Regions from separate parts of the Telluria mixta genome, predicted to be linked through region 3. Evidence: predicted binding sites of a transcription regulator. Region 3 holds the regulator's gene; each other region holds the start of a gene.

Region 1 (2,266 bases), 3.2 Mb from region 3:
GCTTTGCGCGTGGCGGGCATGGCTGACGAAGCGGGTCTCCGCGTCGCTCTCGATCGAGCGTGCCGTGACCAGGTACAGCACGCTGCCGACCAGCGAGGACAGCAGTGCACCGACCCAGAACGAGTATCGGGTGACCGAAAACGCGTCTCTCAGCGTTGTTGCCATGAAAATCCCATCTGCACCTGTCTGCCGTGCGTCGCAGCTCAAAAGTGGTTTGCCGACGCTTGTTGCACGTGGTCAATATAGTTGGGGCAATCGACGTAGTTATTGATATGCTTCAAAGATATCGCTGTTATTGCATGGACGGCTTTACAGGTGCCGGCCGCCGGCATAGCAATGAAAAGCCCGCCCTCACATCGGGGCGGGCGTGCCTGCACGCGGCTGTCGTCAGATGTTCAGCGCGGCAGCCGGACGCCACGGACCGGCGCAGTAGGCCGTGTCGGCATTGACCGCGCCCGGCACCCGTTTGTCCCACGGGCCCGCGCAGTAGGCCGTTGCGGCCTGTGCGAGCGCCTTCTTCTTGTCCCACGGACCGGCACAGTAGGCGGTGCCGCTGCCCTTGTCCCATGGTCCCGCGCAGTACGCGGTGGCGGTGTTGACGGCGTTGTGCGCGTGCGGTTTGTCCCACGGACCGGCGCAGTAGGCCGTCGCGGCCCGGCCGGCGCCCGCGCCCTGGTTGTCCCACGGACCGGCGCAGTAGGCGGTGGCAATCCTGATCGGCTTGGCGCCGCGTGCCTGCGGCTGGTCCCAGGGGCCGGCGCAATAGGCCGCGGCGTCCGTCGCCGGATAGGCTTCGCCGAACGTGGCCTCGTACAGGCTCTGCATGCGTTCGCCGCTGTCGATGCGGAACTGCTCGTCATCCCCGCCGCGCAGGCCGACATACGGGTAATGATGGACGAAGTAGCCGAACGCCTGCTCGCAGTCGACCGCGTACTTCATCGTGTCGAGGATGTGGTAGTGCCAGAACGTGTCCACATCGACCAGGGGCGCGATGGATTCATCCGGATACATTTTCATCAGGCACAGAAAGCGGCGATATTCCTTTTCCACGGCATTGGCCTTGTCCAGGCTCCAGCCTTCGCCCGACTCCACGTGCATCAGCTTCGTCTTGATCGGCTCCAGGTCGAGTTGCATCACGGCGTTAAACAGGTTGTTGGCGTTCATGTTGTTCATCCTCATTCGTTGTTGAAGATCTCGTTGTGACTGCTTTCCCTAGTTGTGGTTGTGTTGGCTTGTCGGGCCAGCGCTGGACAGTATTTCCTCAAGGTTCGTGATGACATCTGCCAACGAGTTGCTGGGTTCGTCAGTGCGCCTTACACGTAATCAATGTAGTTGAGGCAATCTATCGAGATATTGATATTTGTCAAAGAAACAACATTTGTTGCTCAGAACGCTATATGAATTTTAATTTATGAAGTAGCGATACCCTAGGGGAATGGGCGTGCGCAGGCATCGTCCGGGAGGACGGCGAGGCTCGCTGCGACGGGAAAGGTTAGATGACGGCCGAACCCGAGCCGACTTGCTGCTGCGCGAGAACAGGCTGTTCAGGCCCGCCGACGACGGGCGCCGATACCATCACGGTCGTGCCGCCGTCCGGCTCGCTGAACACGGCACAGGTGCCGCCGAGGATGACGATGCGCTCCTCGATGCCGACCAGGCCGAACGAACCGTATTTGTTGCGCCCGCCGGGCGGCAGGCCGCAACCGTTGTCGCGCACCGTCAGCGACAGCCAGTTGCCATGCAGCCGCAGCTCCACCTTCACGTGCGTGGCGTTGGCGTGGCGGACAATGTTCGTGAGCGATTCCTGCAGGATGCGGAAGAAGGCCGTGGCGCAGTGGTCGGGCAGGGCGATCTCGCCATGGTCGTCGCGGATGTCGCACTGGATGCCCGTGCGCTTCTGGAACTGGTCGACCTGCCACTCGACGGCGGCCGACAGCCCGAGGTCGAGCACGGTCGGCCGCAGGTCGTTGATGATCTGGCGCACGCTCTTGATCGTCGTGTCGATCTGCAGCAGCGTGGTGCGCGCGCGCTTGTGCAGGTGGCTGTGCGTGCCTTTCGTGCGTCCGGCCAGCAGCTCGGCCTCGATGCGCAGCGCGAGCAGGCTCTGGCCCAGGTCGTCGTGGATTTCGCGCGCGATGCGCTTGCGCTCAATTTCCTTGATCTGGTACGCGTGGTCGGCCAGGCGCCTGAGCTTCTGGTGCGACAGCTGCAGCTTGGTCTGGCTCTCGCGCAGTTCGCTCGTCATCTCCTGCGCGAGCGCGAGGGC
Region 2 (2,266 bases), 290 kb from region 3:
GGATCTCGTCGATGAAGACGATCGTCATGCCCTCGTCCTGCGCCAGTTCCTTCAGCACGGCTTTCAGGCGTTCCTCGAACTCGCCGCGGAACTTGGCGCCCGCGAGCAGCGCGGCCATGTCGAGCGACAGCACGCGCTTGCCTTTCAGCGAATCGGGTACTTCGCCGTTGACGATGCGCTGTGCCAGCCCCTCCACGATCGCCGTCTTGCCGACGCCGGGTTCGCCGATCAGCACGGGGTTGTTCTTGGTACGGCGCTGCAGCACCTGGATGGCGCGGCGGATCTCGTCGTCGCGGCCGATCACCGGGTCGAGCTTGCCGTTGCGGGCCCGTTCCGTCAGGTCGAGCGTGTATTTCTTGAGCGCTTCGCGCTGGCCTTCGGCATCCTGGGAATTCACGGATTCGCCGCCGCGCACGGCCTGGATGGCCGATTCGAGCGCCTTGCGGGCGAGACCGTTTTCGCGGGCCAGGCGGCCGGCTTCGGACTTATCTTCCGTAAAGGCGAGCAGCACCATTTCGCTCGACAGGAACTGGTCGCCACGCTTCTGCGATTCGCGGTCGGCCAGGTTCAGCAGCGCGACGAGCTCGCGGCCGACCTGTACGTCGCCGCCCGTGCCGTGCACTTTCGGCAGGCGGTCGAACGCCGAGCGCAGCGCCGTCTGCAGGCTGCCCACATTGACGCCGGCCCGCTGCAGCAGCGAGCGCGCGCTGCCGTCGCTCTGGCCCAGCAGCGCAGCCAGCAGGTGGACGGGTTCGATGTACTGGTTGTCGTTGCCGACCGCCAGGCTCTGCGCGTCGGCGAGCGCTTCCTGGAGCTTGGTCGTCAATTTATCTTGTCGCATGTTTTGATCCCTGTGGGTTGGATTTTGGATTGACATCAAGTTAGGGATGCCGTAGCGACTTTTCAAGATGTGAATACACGGCTGGGGTGGCAAATCGTGCTGGGATAAAATGTCCACCATGGAACATTCATTCTTGTCCGAGCAACGTCGCCTGCTGCCCTACATGGGGAAATGGCTGCTGCTCGCCCTCGCCGTCGGACTGCTGTCCGGGTCCGCCTCCGCCTTCTTCCTGTTCGCGCTCGAACTGGCGACCGGGACGCGCAACGCTCACCGCTGGCTGATCGCGCTGCTGCCGCTGGCCGGGTTCGCCGTCGGCTGGCTGTACCTGCGCTTCGGCAGCTCGGTCGAGGCCGGCAACAACCTGCTGATCGACGAGATCCACGACCCGAAAAAGGTGATTCCGCTGCGCATGGCGCCGCTCGTGCTGGGCGGCACTGTGATCTCGCACCTGTTCGGCGCCTCGGTCGGGCGCGAGGGCACGGCCGTGCAAATGGGCGGCGCGCTCGCGGACCAGCTCACGCACGTGTTCAGGCTGAAGATGGAAGACCGGCGCATCGTGCTGATGGCCGGCATCAGCGCGGGCTTCGCCTCCGTGTTCGGCACGCCGCTGGCGGGCGCGATCTTCGGCCTGGAAGTGCTGGCCATCGGCCGCCTGCGCTACGACGCCCTGCTGGCCTGCCTGGCGGCCGCCATCGCCGGCGACCAGGTCTGCCTGCTGTGGGGCCATGCGCTGGGCCTCCACCACACGCATTACGCCATCGCGTCCGTACCGGCGCTGGGCCTGTGGCCGCTGGCGGCCGTCGCCGTCGCGGGCGCGCTGTTCGGGCTCGCGGGGAAACTGTTCGCGGATTGCACCCATGCGCTGTCGGGCTGGATGAAGCGGCGCGTGCCTTACGGTCCGCTACGCCCCCTGCTGGGCGGCAGCGTCGTCGCGGCCGTCGTGCTGGTATGCGGTGCGGACCGCTACATCGGCCTCGGCATCCCGACCATCCAGGCCGCGTTCGCACAGCCGCTGGCGCCATGGGACTTCGCCGGCAAGCTGGTGTTCACGGTCGCGTCGCTGGGCTCCGGCTTCAAGGGCGGCGAGGTGACGCCGCTGTTTTACATCGGTGCCACGCTCGGCAATGCGCTGGCGCCGCTGCTGCATCTGCCCTTTTCGCTGTTGGCGGGCGTCGGCTTCGTGGCCGTGTTCGCCGGCGCGGCCAACACGCCGATCGCGTCGACCCTGATGGCCATTGAGCTCTTCGGTGCGGAGGTGGGGGTGTATGCGGCCGTCGGATGCGTGCTGGCCTATCTGTTTTCCGGCCATACGGGGATTTACCGGGCGCAGCGCATCGGCCACGCCAAGCCCGGCAAGTCGTGATCGGCTATGCCTGCTGCGCTTCGGGCACGTCGCCCGCGGCGGCCAGGTCGCGCACGTTCTTT
Region 3 (2,266 bases):
GCGGCTCGGGCGCACGCGCATGCGCGGCCGCGGCGACGGCCAGCGCGCCCAGCGGTGCCGCCTTCAGCAGGCTGCGGCGGGCGGGATCGGGTTGCTTGTCTTTGTCCATGATGGTCCCCTCAAGCGGCAATCGGGTCGGTAGCATCGAGCACGGCAAATGCCTGCGCTTCGATCGACAGGAACGCGTCGACGACGCCCGCGACGATCCGGTAGAAATTCGCGTCCGGGCTGTTCGCGATGTCGGCCAGGCAGGCCGCGTACCAGGGCCGGATGTGCGTCTCGAAAAAGTGTTTTTGCACGGCGAGGCCGCGCGGCGCCATGCCGGGGCCGCCCTGGATCAATACGCGCATCGTTTCGCACAGCGTGCCCAGGTGGTCCTCGAATTCGCCCACGCCGGGCGCGCGGGACAGGCGCAGGCGGGCGAGGTCGTGGCGCAGGTCGGCCAGGGGCGCGTCGTTCAGGTGGCCCGTGAGGTAGAAGGACCCGTACGGATTCAGCGGCGGCGTGCCGGTGCTGATGAACATGGCCGAGAATTCATCGGCCGCGGCGGATGCGTCGACGACGGTGGCGGCCTGGGTCAGCTTCAGCCAGGCGTCCTCGAGAGCGAATTCGCCGGCGGCGGCGATCGGGTCGGCGGCGGCCAGGGCCGCGAGCAGGGCGTCGTCGGGCGGGGCCAGCAGCAGGCGTGCGAACAGCGCGTAGAAATCGGCCCGGGCCTGGTCTTCGTCGGCCAGAGGCAGAGCCTCGCCATCATGCAAAATGGGTGAAGCGGAACGCTGGTCGGCCGACATGGTTCTCCCGTTGGCAAATATTCATGGGAAGTGTAATCCTTGACAATGCGAAGGCGCGCACGCTTGACCTCCACGCGACACTTCGTTGGCAAGGCGACCAACAGCGGGACAAATTCCCTACTTGTGGTAGGGGCTAACGTCTATAATCGGAACATCCCCCGAAGGTCCTCGCCATGATTGCAGCTGATACCCTACCCGCGACTCCCGTCACCGCTAACGCACTCAAGATCAGTTGCGCGGCTTGCAGCATGCACCAGCTGTGCCTGCCGATGGGCCTGGAGGATGCGGACATCGACCGCCTGGACCAGATCATCGGCAAGCGCCGCCGCCTGGAGCGCGACGAGCCGCTGTACAAGATGGGCGAGCCGTTCCGCAACCTGTACGCCGTGCGCTTCGGCCACTTCAAGACGTACCAGATCAACGCGGCCGGAGAAGCGCAGATCACGGGCTTCCAGATGGCCGGCGAGCTGCTCGGCATGGACGCCATCAGCGCCGACCGCCACCACTGCGACGCCGTCGCGCTGGAAGACAGCGAAGTCTGCGAGATCCCGTTCGCGCATCTGCAGGACCTGTTCGGCCAGGTGCCGGCGCTGCTGCGCCACTTCCACCGCATCATGAGCCAGGAAATCACGCGCGAGCAGAACGTCATGCTCCTGCTGGGGAACATGCGCGCCGAGCAGCGCTTCGCCGTCTTCCTCATCAACCTGTCCGCCCGCTACGCGGCGCGCGGCTATTCGTCCACGCGCTTCCAGCTGCGCATGTCGCGCGAAGACATCGGCAACTACCTGGGCCTGACCATCGAAAGCATCAGCCGCCTGCTGTCCCGTTTTAAAAAGCTGGGGCTCGTGCAGGTCGACAAGCGCGAGGTCGTGCTGCTCGAACCGGCGCGGCTGAAGGCGATGGCGGCCGGGACGGAGCAGTGCAGCCCGATGGCCTGACCTTTCGGTAGTTCACGGTCTCCCGGTCCGCATCGACAATGCGGGCGAAGGAGATCGTCCATGCATTCCAGATTCATTCCCCTCGCCGGCCTGCTGCTGGCCACCGCCGCTCACGCCCAGGACAGCGCCGTGCAGGTCTACGGCCGCCTCAACGTCGCCCTCGAACACGCGGACAGTTCCTCCGGCCCCGGCCTCGTGCGCCTCGTGAACAACCGCTCCGTGCTGGGCTTCCGCGGCGGTGAAGACCTCGGCGGCGGCTTGAAAGCCATCTTCCAGATCGAAGGCACGCTGTCGCCGGACACGGGCGCCGGCGCCCTCGCCGCACGCGACACCCGCGTGGGCCTCGCCGGCACCTGGGGCACGCTGTTCGCGGGCCACTGGACGACGGCGTACAACGGCGCCACGTCCGGCCTCGACCCGTTCTATCCGACGACGGCCGGCTTCATGAGCATCATGGGCAACGGTTCCGCGGCGGACGCGGACAACGTCAGCGACACCTCGTCGTTCGACCGGCGCCAGTCCAACTCGATCCATTAC

Evidence for each region. Region 3 encodes FNR, which switches genes on or off when oxygen is low (the NO sensors DNR and NnrR bind a similar motif). Its sites were predicted from a motif close to TTGATNNNNATCAA; they were not measured.
Region 1: the regulator FNR is predicted to act here: its motif matches at 1,354-1,367, upstream of P0M04_RS01230 (glycine-rich domain-containing protein).
Region 2: the regulator FNR is predicted to act here: its motif matches at 867-880, upstream of clpB (ATP-dependent chaperone ClpB).

What each region holds. Positions count from the first base shown of each region.
Region 1 covers NZ_CP119520.1:269,591-271,856, reverse strand. The annotation lists gene P0M04_RS01235 (sensor histidine kinase) at 1-165, opposite strand, end outside; gene P0M04_RS01230 (glycine-rich domain-containing protein) at 388-1,173, opposite strand; gene P0M04_RS01225 (sensor histidine kinase) at 1,493-2,266, opposite strand, start outside.
Region 2 covers NZ_CP119520.1:4,265,578-4,267,843, reverse strand. The annotation lists gene clpB (ATP-dependent chaperone ClpB) at 1-841, opposite strand, end outside; gene P0M04_RS19080 (voltage-gated chloride channel family protein) at 960-2,204, shown strand; gene yiaA (inner membrane protein YiaA) at 2,209-2,266, opposite strand, start outside.
Region 3 covers NZ_CP119520.1:4,557,976-4,560,241, reverse strand. The annotation lists gene P0M04_RS20370 (formate dehydrogenase) at 1-109, opposite strand, end outside; gene P0M04_RS20365 (TorD/DmsD family molecular chaperone) at 120-791, opposite strand; gene fnr (fumarate/nitrate reduction transcriptional regulator Fnr) at 1,040-1,729, shown strand; gene P0M04_RS20355 (porin) at 1,790-2,266, shown strand, end outside.